2 regions of the Paucibacter sp. XJ19-41 genome follow, and region 1 is predicted to be linked to the other one. Evidence: riboswitches for the same ligand, from Rfam matches in the RefSeq annotation. Region 1 holds a riboswitch; the other holds the start of a gene.

Evidence for each region. A riboswitch is a leader RNA that binds a small molecule or an ion and turns the genes downstream of it on or off. The one in region 1 is predicted to bind cobalamin.
Region 2: it holds a riboswitch for cobalamin, as region 1 does, so the genes downstream of both, PO768_RS09940 (TonB-dependent receptor domain-containing protein) here and PO768_RS23885 (TonB-dependent receptor) in region 1, are expected to answer to the same signal.

Annotation. Positions count from the first base shown of each region.
Region 1 covers NZ_JAQOWX010000126.1:3,185-8,961, forward strand. The annotation lists gene PO768_RS23880 (ATP-binding protein) at 1-1,876, shown strand, start outside; cobalamin riboswitch at 1,927-2,178, shown strand; gene PO768_RS23885 (TonB-dependent receptor) at 2,332-4,491, shown strand; gene PO768_RS23890 (PepSY domain-containing protein) at 4,495-5,777, shown strand, end outside.
Region 2 covers NZ_JAQOWX010000028.1:46,252-52,028, reverse strand. The annotation lists gene PO768_RS09955 (TolC family protein) at 1-593, shown strand, start outside; gene pth (aminoacyl-tRNA hydrolase) at 635-1,270, shown strand; gene PO768_RS09945 (hypothetical protein) at 1,267-1,701, shown strand; cobalamin riboswitch at 1,704-1,941, shown strand; gene PO768_RS09940 (TonB-dependent receptor domain-containing protein) at 2,016-3,908, shown strand; gene cobU (bifunctional adenosylcobinamide kinase/adenosylcobinamide-phosphate guanylyltransferase) at 3,912-4,484, shown strand; gene PO768_RS09930 (ABC transporter substrate-binding protein) at 4,481-5,392, shown strand; gene PO768_RS09925 (FecCD family ABC transporter permease) at 5,392-5,777, shown strand, end outside.

The DNA.
Region 1 (5,777 bases):
GCGCGGCGCCTTCGATGCGGCCCGCGAGGCCGAGCGCCCGGTCGAGCTGCTGGCCAAGCGCGAGGAGGAGCTGAAGGCGCTGGCCGCGGTGGAGTCCGACGGCCAGGAGCTGACCCAGCGCCTGGAGGAACTGAGCAGCCGCCAGCACACGCTGCGCGAGAGCTTCACGCGCCAGAACGACCAGAGCCGCAAGGCCCAGGCGGCGATGGAGGCCCTGAGCGGCCAGCGCCTGCCGCCGCCGCCGCCCGAGGTGACGCGCTTTCGGCGCGCGCTCGACGAGGCCGGCATCGCCCACCATGTGCTGGCCGACTGCATCGACATCGCCGACGAGGCCTGGCGTGCCGCCGCCGAGGGCCTGCTGCGGCCCTCGCGCTGGGTGGTGGTGCTGGCCCACAGCGGCGACGAAGGCCGCGCCTTCGGCCTGGCGGCCAAGGAGCGCTACCGCCATTACGTCGTTGCCGACGGCGAGAACGCGCCGGCCCAGGCGCCCAAGGATTCGCTGCTGGCGGCGCTGAAGATCAATGCCAAGCTGCCCGGCTGGCTGCTGCGCCAGCTGGCGACGATACGCTGCGTCAAGGACACCGAGACCGGAGCCAAGGCCGGCGGCGAGTGGATCACGCCCGAGGCCTATTACCGCGACGGTCGCGGCGGCCGCAGCCTCTGGGTGGAGGCGCGCGACTACCAGTTCGGCACCTCGGCGCTGGATTCGCGCCGCGCCTCGCTGGAGCGTGAGCTGAGCCGCTACGACAGCGAGCTGAGCCGCATCGCCAAGGAGCAGGCCGAGGTCGAGCGCCAGCTCAAGGACGTGCAGCGGGCGGCCCAGGGCCACAAGGCCGCGCGCGAGCTGGCCGAGCGGGCCGCCGAGTTTGCGGAAGGCCGGGCCCGCCTGGCCGGCTTGCGCCAGGCCCGTATCGAGGCCGCCACCCGCATGGCCGCGCTCGACGCCGAGCATGACCGCGCGCTGACCGCGGCCACCCGCAGCGAGCGCGACTATGAGGCCGCCCAGGGCGGGCTGAAGGCCAGCGAGGAGAATGTGCTGCGCGTGCTGCGCGAGCATGAGTCGCGCCGGCAAGACCTGGCCCTGGCGGCCAAGGCCTCGCGCGAGGCGCGCGAGCGCTTCCCGGCCAGCTGGACGCAGCCGGCCAAGGTGCAGGCGCTGCGCGACGAGTTCGAGAACGCCAAGCAGGCCGAGATCGCGGCTCGCCATGTGCAGCAGGAGCTGGACACCGGGGTGTGGGAGACCGATCCCGCCGTGCAGGAGCGCCATGCGCGGATGAACGTCTCGGTGCTGGAGCAGAGCAGCCAGCTGGAGGACCGCCGCGCCAGCAACGAGATGGCGCGCATCGCCGCCTTCAATGCCCGCGAGCGCTATATCGATGTGCTGCGCGCGACCGTGCGGCGCTACAAGAAGAATGTGCAGGAGCTCGGCGAACTGGCCGGCGTGATGGCCCAGGCCGAGCTGCCGCATCTGGACAACGACGATATGGTGCTGGCCCAGGCCGGCCTGCATGTGCGCTTCAACTTCGACGGCAAGGGCGAGGTGGGCCTGAACGACGGCGAGGCCTCGGGCGGCCAGCAGGTGCTCAAGAGCTTGATCCTGCTGGTGGGCCTGATGAAGGACGACGAGACCCCCGGCGGCTTTGTCTTTATCGACGAGCCCTTTGCCCATCTGGACGTGCGCAATATCCAGCTGGTCGGCCACTTCCTGCGCAGCACGCGCGCGCAGTACCTGCTGACCACGCCCATCACGCACAACGTCGAGGTCTTCGAGCCCAGCGAGATCACCCTGGTGACCAGCACGAAGCCGCGCGGCGAACGCTGGGCCCCGCCGATCGCGGTGATCACGCGGCGGCCCGAGAAGTCAATCTACGACTGAACGGCCGGGGCCTGGTCTTGCCCGATCAACATCGGGGTATACCGGCCTCGCATAGAATGCGCGCCGTTGGTGCTCGCGGGATCAGTCATTGATGCCGCAGTTAAACGGGAATCAGGAGGGAGCAGGGCCACGCGGCCCCATCCTTGCCTGAGCTGCCCCCGCAACGGTCAAACGGACCCAGGTTTCGACAGAAAGAAGAAACCTGCAGCTCATATCCGCAGCCCACTGGATGCCCCGGCGTCTGGGAAGGGCATATGAGCCGCGCCGTCAGCCCGGATACCGGCCAACAAGGCGATGCGCCGTCAGCCCTCGGGCCGGCGGCAGCGTCATGAGGTGCGCGGCCACGGGGAGGTGGTGCGCACGAGGGATGGTCCTTGCCTGTCTGCCTTGCTCTGTCCACCGCTGTTCGCGGCGCGGGCGGCGTGGCCGTCCCCCTTTGTTGAGCGCTGATCATCATGAAGAAGTTCCCTGCACGGCCTTGCGCCGTCGTGGCCCCCTGCGCGGCCGCTGCCCTGACCCTGCTGGGCATGCCGGCCTGCGCCGCCGAAGTCGACCCGCCCAGCACCGCGCCGACCACCGAGCTCAGGCCGGTGCTGGTGCAGGGGGCCTCGCACAAGGCCGGCGGCCTGAAGGCCCCGCAGCTGACGGCCTCGCGCCTGGCGCTGAGCGCGCTGGATACGCCGGCCAGCATCGAAAGCATCGATGTGTCCCTGCAGCAGGCCCGCGGCGACACCCGCGTGGCCGACACGGTGGGTCGCGCCACCGGCATCATGGTGCAGGCCTCGGCCACCTCGGGCAGCACCTACTCGAGCCGCGGCTTCACCGGCAACGAGTCGGTGGCCAGCGCCGAGGACGGGCTGCGCATGGCCACGGCCTCGGGCACCCAGTCCACGCCGACCGACAGCTGGGGCTATCAGCGCATCGAGATCCTGCGCGGCCCGGCCTCGGTGCTGTATGGCGACGGCAGCATCGGCGGCCTGGTCAACCTGGTCCGTAAGGCCCCGGGCCGCGAGACGGGCGCGGAGCTGACGGCAGGCCTGGGCACGGCCGGCGACTACCGGCTGGGTCTGGGCCTGAACCAGCCCCTGAGCGCCGGCACCGCGCTGCGCGTGGATGCGCTGGCCACTGGCGGCGACGGCCATGTGCAGCGCGGCGATCACCGGCACGCCAAGCTGATGAGCACGCTGCGCTGGCAGGCCACACCCGATCTGCGCCTGGACCTGAGCCTGGATGCGCATCGCGAACGTCCGAGCAATCACTTCGGCACGCCGCTGAAGGCCGATGGCAGCCTCTGGCCCGAGCTGCGCCGCGAGAACTACAACGTCAGCGACGCGCTCTGGCAGGTCGATCAGGACCGTGCCCGCGCGCGCCTGGACTGGCGCATCAACGATGCGCTGAGCGCCCGCGCCGTGGCCTACCGCTTCCAGGCCGATCGCCAGTGGCGCAATCTGGAGGAGTACAGCCTGGCCCCGGACGGCCAGCAGATCGAGCGCGTGGGCTATCTGGGCATCCAGCACCGGCTGCGCCAATCGGGGCTGCGGGCCGACCTGCTGGCCCGCGTTGGCGCTGTGCAGGCCCTGGTGGGCGTCGAGCAGATGGCGCTGGACTTCGTGCATGCCAACGACCGCTACGAATACAGCACCGTCAGCCGCGTGCCTTTGCAGGGTTTCGATCCCGGCCTCTACAAGGCCAGGGATGCGCTGCTGCCGCGCAGCCGCTCGGAGGTCGATCAGCAGGCCCTGTTCGCCGAGGCCAGCTGGCAGGCCGCGCCGCGCTGGCTGCTGAGCCTGGGGCTGCGCCGTGATCGCACTCGGGTGGATCGCGAGAATCTCAATCCAGCGCCCGGCACGGCGCTGCCGGCGCCCTGGGCGGCCCGCTTCAGCCCCAGCACCTGGCGCCTGGGCACGGTGTTCCAGCTCGATGCGACGCAAAGCCTTTATGCCCAGGCCAGCACCGGCACCGATCCGGTCGGCAATGTGGTGTCGATCTCCAGTGCCAACAAGGATCTGCGCCTGACCGAGGGCCGGCAGCTCGAACTGGGCTACAAGCGGGCCGGCGCCGGTCTGGAGTGGACGGCGGCGCTGTTCGAGATCGTCAAGGACCACATCATCACCTCGCCCCGGCCGAACCGCCCGGACGACAGCGTGCAGGGCGGCAGCCAGCGCTCGCGCGGCCTAGAGTTCGGCGCGGTCTGGACGCCGGCGCCGGGTTGGCGTGTCGATGCCAACACCGCGCTGGTGCAGGCCCGCTACGAGCATCTGTTCGTCGTCAACGCGGCCAAGGAGACGGTCTCGCTGGCCGGTCATCGCCCGCCCAATGTGCCCGAGCGCCTGGCCAATCTCTGGCTCAGCCACAGCGCGGGCGCCTACGAGATCGGCGCCGGGCTGCGCCATGTCGGCCAGCGTTTCACGAACCGCGAGAACGCGATGAGCCTGGCCGCCTACACGGTGCTCGATGCCAGCCTGGGCTGGCGCTTCAGCGAGGCCGCCAGCCTGCGCCTGCAGCTGCGCAATCTGGGCGACAAGCTCTATGCCAGCAGCATGGGCAGCGGCCGCGCCGCCATGCTGGGCGCGCCCCGCAGCGCCGCCCTGGTGCTGGACTGGCGGCTGCGCTGAGCGATGAAGCGCTGGCTCCATCTCCTCCATCGCTGGCTGGGCATCGCGCTGGGCCTGCTGATCCTGCTGTGGCTGCTCTCGGGCTTGGTGATGCTGTTCGTGGCCCGACCCGCGCTGCAGGAGGGTGAGCGGCTGCAGGCCTTGGCCCCGCTGCTTGCCGCGCCACCGCCGGTCAGCGCGGCCCAGGCCTGGGCCGCGCTGGGCATCGCGGGGGCACCCGAGGGCCTGCGACTGCAGCAGCAGCTGGGCCGGCCGGTCTGGCTGCTGCAGGAGGCGGGCAAGACCTGGCACGCGGTCGACGCCCTGACCGGACGGCCGCGTGTGCCGCTGACCGAGGCGCAGGCGCGGGCACTGGCCATCGAGCAGGGCGGGCGGCTCAGTGGCCGCCGGCTTGCCGTGGCCGAGGTCGAGCTGCTGCAGCGCGACCAGTGGAGCATTTACAGCCGCTTCAACGCGCAGCGCCCGCTGTACCGCGTGGCCCTGGTCCAGGGCGATGGCGACGAGGGGCTGGAGCTCTACATCGGCCAGCGCAGCGGCGAGCTGGTGCTGGACACGAGGGCCTGGGAGCGCGGCTGGAACTGGTTGGGCACGGTGACGCACTGGCTGTACTTCACGCCGCTGCGCGCCAACGGCCCCCTGTGGCGCCATGTGGTGCTGTGGAGCAGCGGGGCGGCGCTGGCCCTGGTGCTGCTGGGCCTGGTGCTGGGGATGCAGCGCCTGCGCCTGCGCGGCCGCTATGCCAGCGGCAGCGTCAGCCCCTACCGCGAGCGCTGGCAACGCTGGCACCATCTGCTGGGCCTGGGCGGCGGCCTGGTGCTGCTGACCTGGCTGTTCAGCGGCTGGCTGTCGATGGCGCCCTGGGGCTGGCCCGGCGGCGAGCGTGCGGCGGCCGGCGAGCAGCAGCGCTGGCGCGGCGGTGCGCTGCAGCCAGACTCGCTATCGCTTCCCGATGCTCTGCCTGCCGTTCTGCGCGATGGCGTTGGCGAGCTGGCCGCGCTGCGCTTCCAGGGTCAGCATCTGTGGCTGGCTTCGGCTCCCGGTGGCAGCCGGCTGCTGGACATGCAGGGCCAGGTCTTGCCCGAGGGGCTGGATGAGGCGCGGCTGCGCACGGCCGCCGCTAGCCTGCAGCCGGAGGCCCGCGTTGTCGAGGCCGGCTGGCTGCACGGCCCCGATCTGCACTACTACGCGCTGCGCCACCAGACCCGCGCCTTCCCGGTCTACCGCGTGGCTTTCGACGATGCCGCCGGCAGCGTCTACTATCTGGACCCGCGCACGGCCCGCGTGGC
Region 2 (5,777 bases), on a different contig from region 1:
CGGTGGCGCTGGGCGGCATCGGCGCGCCGCAGGACCTGCTGCGCCGCCGCCCCGACGTGCAGGCCGCCGAAGCTCAGGCCGCAGCCGCAGCGGCCCGCGCCGGCGTGGCCCGCAGCGATCTGTTCCCGCGCATCACCTTGGGCGGCACGCTGGGCCAGAACGCCTCGCGCCTGGGCGATCTGGGCGACGGCGCCTCCTACGCCTACAACCTCGGCGCCCAGCTGGTCTGGAACCTGCTGGACTTCGGCCGCATCAAGGCCCAGATCGCCGCCGCCGATGCGCGCAGCGAGGTGGCGCTGCTGAGCTACGAGCGCACCGTGCTCGGTGCGCTGGAGGAGACCGAGGGTGCGCTGGCCGGCTACAGCCGCAGCCAGCAGCAGGCGCAGCACCTGTTCGACGCGGCCCGCGCCGCCGAGCGCGCGGCGCTGATCGCGCGCGAGCGTTTCGGTGTCGGCGTCAGCGACTTCCTCGCGGTGCTCGATGCCGAGCGCGAGCTGCTGTCGGCGCGCGACCGGCTGGCCCAGTCGCAGACGGCGGCCGCCACCTCGCTGGTGGGCGTCTACAAGGCGCTGGCCGGCGGCTGGGGCGGCTGAGCGCGGCCGGGCTCGGGTCATGGGCAGGGATAATCCCGCCCATGATTCGACTCTTTGTTGGCCTCGGCAACCCAGGCCCCGAATACGAGGACACCCGCCACAACGCCGGCTTCTGGTGGGTCAATGACCTGGCCCGCAAGCTCGGCGGCACGCTGGCGGTGGACCGCAACTATCACGGCCTGGTGGCGCGCATCAATAACGCGCCTGGCGCGGCCGGGCCGATCTGGCTGCTGGAGCCGATGACCTATATGAACCTCAGCGGCAAATCGGTGGCCGCGCTGGCGCGCTTCTTCAAGATCGCGCCCGAGGAGATCCTGGCCATCCATGACGAGCTCGATATCGAGCCCGGCCAGATGAAGTTCAAGCAAGGCGGCGGCAACGGCGGCCACAACGGGCTCAAGGACATGCAGGCCTGCCTGGGCTCGGCCAATTTCTGGCGGCTGCGGCTGGGCATCGGCCATCCCGGCGTCAAGGCCGAGGTGGCCGGCTATGTCTTGCGCAAGCCGCCGCTGGCCGAACGCCAGGCCATCGAGGACTGCATCACCAAGTCGCTGGAATCCGTCGATCTGATGTTGAAAGGCGAACTGGAGCGGGCCATGATGAAGATACATGCCAAGCCGCCCAGGCCCAAGCCACCCAAACCGGACACGCCACCCACCGCGCCTGCATCATCATGAACGCCCTGCCGCTCACCTGCTGCACCATCGCCTTGATGGCCGTGGTCAGCGGCGTGCCGGCACAGACCGAAACCCGCAGCACCGGCGTCTATCGCTGCGGGCCCGAGGGCCGCGATCTGCGCGACTCGCCCTGCCCCGACGGCAAGGCCGGCACCCACCGGGCCGTCGAATACGAGCAGCCGGCCTCGGCCGCGCAGCGCGAGGCCCTGCAGCGCCAGCGCGCCGATGCCAAGCGGGCCCGCGAGCTCGAGCGTGAGCGCCAGCGTTTCGAGGCCAGCCATCCCAAGGGTGGGCCTGTCGGCATCGATGGCCTGGCTCGGCCCGAGCCGGTGCTGAGCAAGGCGGAGGGCGACAAACCGCCGTCGACCAAGAAGCCCAAGACCAAGAAACCCAAGCGGCCCAAGAGCAGCGCCGCCTCGGCACCACGCTAGCCGCTAGAATCCACGGCGTTGGTGCTCGTGCAGCCGTCATGGCTGCGCAGTTAAACGGGAATCAGAAGGGCGCGCCTCGCCGAGGTAAACCTAACCTGAGCTGTCCCCGCAACGGTAAGTGGACGAAGTCGCCTAGCGCGGCTTCCGGTTCTGTACTCGCTCCACTGGCGCTTGAGGCGCTGGGAAGGACTCAGAGCTTGCATCCACCAGCCCGGATACCGGCCAACAAGTGATGTCCCGGCGTTGGCCGGGCCGTCGTTCCACAGGACCCGCGGGGAAGCTGGCGTCCTGGATGTACTGTTGTTGGTCCATAAATGAATACTTCTGTTCGGCGTCCCGCACGCGCGACGAGCGCACTGCTGCGCATGACTCCCTTTGCCCTGGCGCTGCTGGCGGCCCTGCCCGAGGCCCACGCCCAGTCCGCCGGCCGCAAGGGTCTCGACCCGGTCTTCGTGACCGCCACCCGCAGCCCGCAGGCGCTGAGCCAGGTGTTGGCCGATGCCACCGTGATCACCCGCGCCGACATCGAGCGCCAGGCCTTTGGCGGCCTGGCCGATCTGCTGCGCAGCCAGGCCTGTTTCGAGATGGTCCGCAACGGCAACCCCGGTGCCAACACCAGCCTGTTCGTGCGCGGCGCCGAAACCCGCCACACCAAGGTCTTGATCGACGGTGTGCCTTACGACTCGCAGCGCACCGACGGCGCATCCTGGCAGTCGCTGCCCCTGGCGCAGATCGAGCGCATCGAGATCGTGCGTGGCGCCGCAAGCGCGATCTACGGCTCCGATGCCATCGGTGGCGTGGTGCAGATTTTCACCCGCAAGGGCGAGGGCGCACCGCTGCTGGAGCTGGGTGTGGGCGGCGGCAACAACGGCCTGGCAAAGCTGGACGCCAGCATCAGCGGCCTGAACGGCATTTTCGACTACGCGCTCTCCGTCGCCAGCGAGCGCAGCGATGGCTTCAACACCCGACCGGTGATCGGCGATCCAGGCTACAGCCCCGATATCGACGGCTACCGCAGCCGCAGCGCCAGCCTGCGCCTGGGCGCGCAGCTGAACAAGGCTCACCGCGTCGACCTGATCGGCATCGACAGCCATATCAACAGCCAGTACGACGCCACGGCCAAGCCCAAGGTCGACGACCGCAATATCAACGCCGCCCGCGCGCTGCGCGCCGCCTGGACCGCGCAGTGGAGCACGGCGCTGGACACCAGCTTGAGCATCGGCGAATCCACCGACAACTACGAAACCAAGCCCAGCGTCTACAAGACCGAAACCCGCACCCGCTCCATCGCGCTCAGCGCCGGCCTCAAGATGGGAGGCGGCCAGCTCAACGGCTCGCTCGAGCGCCGCGAGGACAAGCTGCTGAACACCAGTGTGGCCGGCGGCAAGGCCGACCGCCACCAAGATGCCGTGGGGCTGGGCTATCTCTGGTCCGCCGGCCCGCTGTCGCTGCAAGCCCATGCGCGCCATGACCGCGACAGCGAGTTCGGCAGCGCCAACACCGGCACGCTCGCTGCCGGCTACCAGCTGAGCCCGCAATGGCGCCTGCTCAGCTCCTACGGCACGGCCTTCAAAGCCCCCTCTCTCTACCAGCGCTTCAGCCAGTATGGCAAACCCAATCTGGAGCCCGAGAAGGGCAAGAACGCCGAGATCGGCCTGCACTTCACACAAGGCGTCCATGGCGCCAGCCTGACGGCCTACCGCAACCTGGTCGATGACTTGATCATTTTCGGCGCACCCGGTCCCTGCCGGGACGGGTTCGGCTGCTACGAAAACGTCGGCCAGGCCCGCCTGCAAGGCCTGAGCCTGAAGGGCAACACGAGTTTCGGCGTGGTGCGTCTGTCCGGATCTCTGGACCTGCAATCGCCCAAGGACGTCACAGAGCTGGCAGGCCACAAGAACTACGGCAAGGTGCTGGCCCGCCGCGCCAAAACCCATGGCAGCTTGCGCGCAGAGACCGACGTGGCCGGCTGGGCCCTGGGCGCCCAAATCCTGGCCAGCGGCAAGCGCACCGACAACCTAAACACCGGTATCCAGCTGGGCGGTTATGCCACGCTGGACCTGGATGCGCAGTACAGCCTGAATCAGCAGCTGCGCCTGCAGCTCAAGCTGGACAACGCCTTCGATCGCAAGTACGAGACCGCGCGCGGCTATGCCAATGCGCCTTTCCAGTTCTTCGTCGGTCTGCGCTACACCCCGGAGCTCTAAGCCATGAGCGCCGCCCAGCACCACCTGATCGTCGGCGGCCAGCGCAGCGGCAAGTCGCGCCATGCCGAAAGGCTGGCGCAGGCCTGGCTGGCGGCCGTGCCCGGCCACAAGGTCACGGTGCTGGCCACGGCGCTGGCTTTTGACACCGAAATGAGCGCGCGCATCGCGCGCCATCAACAAGACCGACCGGCGGGCTTCGACACGATAGAAGCACCGCTGGCAATGGCTCAGGGGCTCGCCTCAATCGCCGCCCCCGGGCGGCTGATCCTGGTCGACTGCCTGACCTTGTGGCTGACCAACTGGTTGATGCCTATGGACGACCAGCCCGACCTGGCCGGCTGGCAGCTCGAACGCCAGCGCCTGCTGGACCTGCTGCCGACGCTGCCTTCGCCGGTGCTATTCGTCTCCAACGAGGTGGGCTGGGGTGTGTCGCCGATGTCGAGTGCGGCGCGCTTTTATGTCGACGAACTGGGCCGTCTGAACCAGGCCGTGGCCCGGCGCTGTCAAGACCTGACCCTGATGGTGGCCGGCCAGGCCTGGACCCGAGCGGTGGAGAAAGAAGAAGGAAGGCTATGAAACGTCTGTTGGCAAGCATGCTGATGGTGCTGGCGGGGCTGGCCCAGGCAGCGATCACCGTCAAGGACGACCGCGGCCAAACCGTCACGCTGACCGAGGTGCCCAGGCGCATCGTCAGCCTGCTGCCCTCGCTGACCGAGACGGTCTGCGAGCTGGGCGACTGCGCCCGCCTGGTCGGCACCGACCGCTTCTCCAACTACCCGGCCACCGCCCGCGCCCTGCCCAAGCTGGGCGGGCTGGACGACACCAGCATCGAGGCCCTGGTGGCACTGAAGCCCGATGTCGTGCTGCTGGGCATGTCCTCGCGCCTGATGGACCGGCTGGAGGCGCTGGGCATCAAGGTCATCGCGCTGGAGACAAAGAGTCTGGGCGATGTGCGACGGGTGCTGGACAAGATCGCGCAGCTCTTGGGCAAGCCTGACGACGCGCGCCGAATCTGGAACCGCATCGACGGCGCCATCACCCACAGCGCGGCCAGCCTGCCGCCAGCTGCGCGCGGCCTGCGCATCTATTACGAGGTCGACTCTGCGCCCTATGCGGCCGGCACAGCCTCCTTCATGGGCGAGATCCTGAGCCGGCTGCACGGCCGCAATATCGTGCCGGCCGAGCTGGGGCCCTTCCCCAAGCTAAATCCCGAGTTCGTCGTGCGCGCCGACCCGCAGGTCATCATGGTGGGCCAGCGCAGTGCGTCGGGCCTGCCACAGCGCCCCGGCTGGGGTGCGATCCAGGCGGTCAGAAACAAGAAGATCTGCGTCTGGGTGCCGGCCGAATCTGATGTGCTGGTGCGCCCAGGCCCGCGCATGGACGAGGCCGCCGCGCTGATGGCCCGCTGCCTGCGCGAGGCCGCCGTCGGCCCGGTGGCCCTGCCCACCGTGCCCTTCAATGCGCCCCCGGGAGGGATGCGCTGATGAGCGCTCGCCATGGCCTGTGGCTCTTGATGCTGCTGCTCGGCAGCGCCGCGCTGCTGGCGCTGGGCCTGGCCATAGGCAGCACCGGCTGGAGCCCCTGGGTCGACAAGGACCCGGTGATGCAGCAAATCCTCTGGGACATCCGCGCGCCCCGCTCGCTGGGTGCCTGGCTGGCCGGAGCGCTGCTGGCGCTGGCCGGCGCGGTGGCGCAGGGCCTGTTCCGCAATCCGCTGGCCGACCCCTATCTCTTGGGCTGCTCGGCCGGCGCCTCGCTGGGCGTGGCCGTGCTGCTCTTCATGGTCGGCTTCTCGCCGGCCGCCACCGCGCTCGCGCTGCGGGTGGGCATGACGGGCGCAGCCTTTGTTGGCGCGGTGGGCGCAGTGCT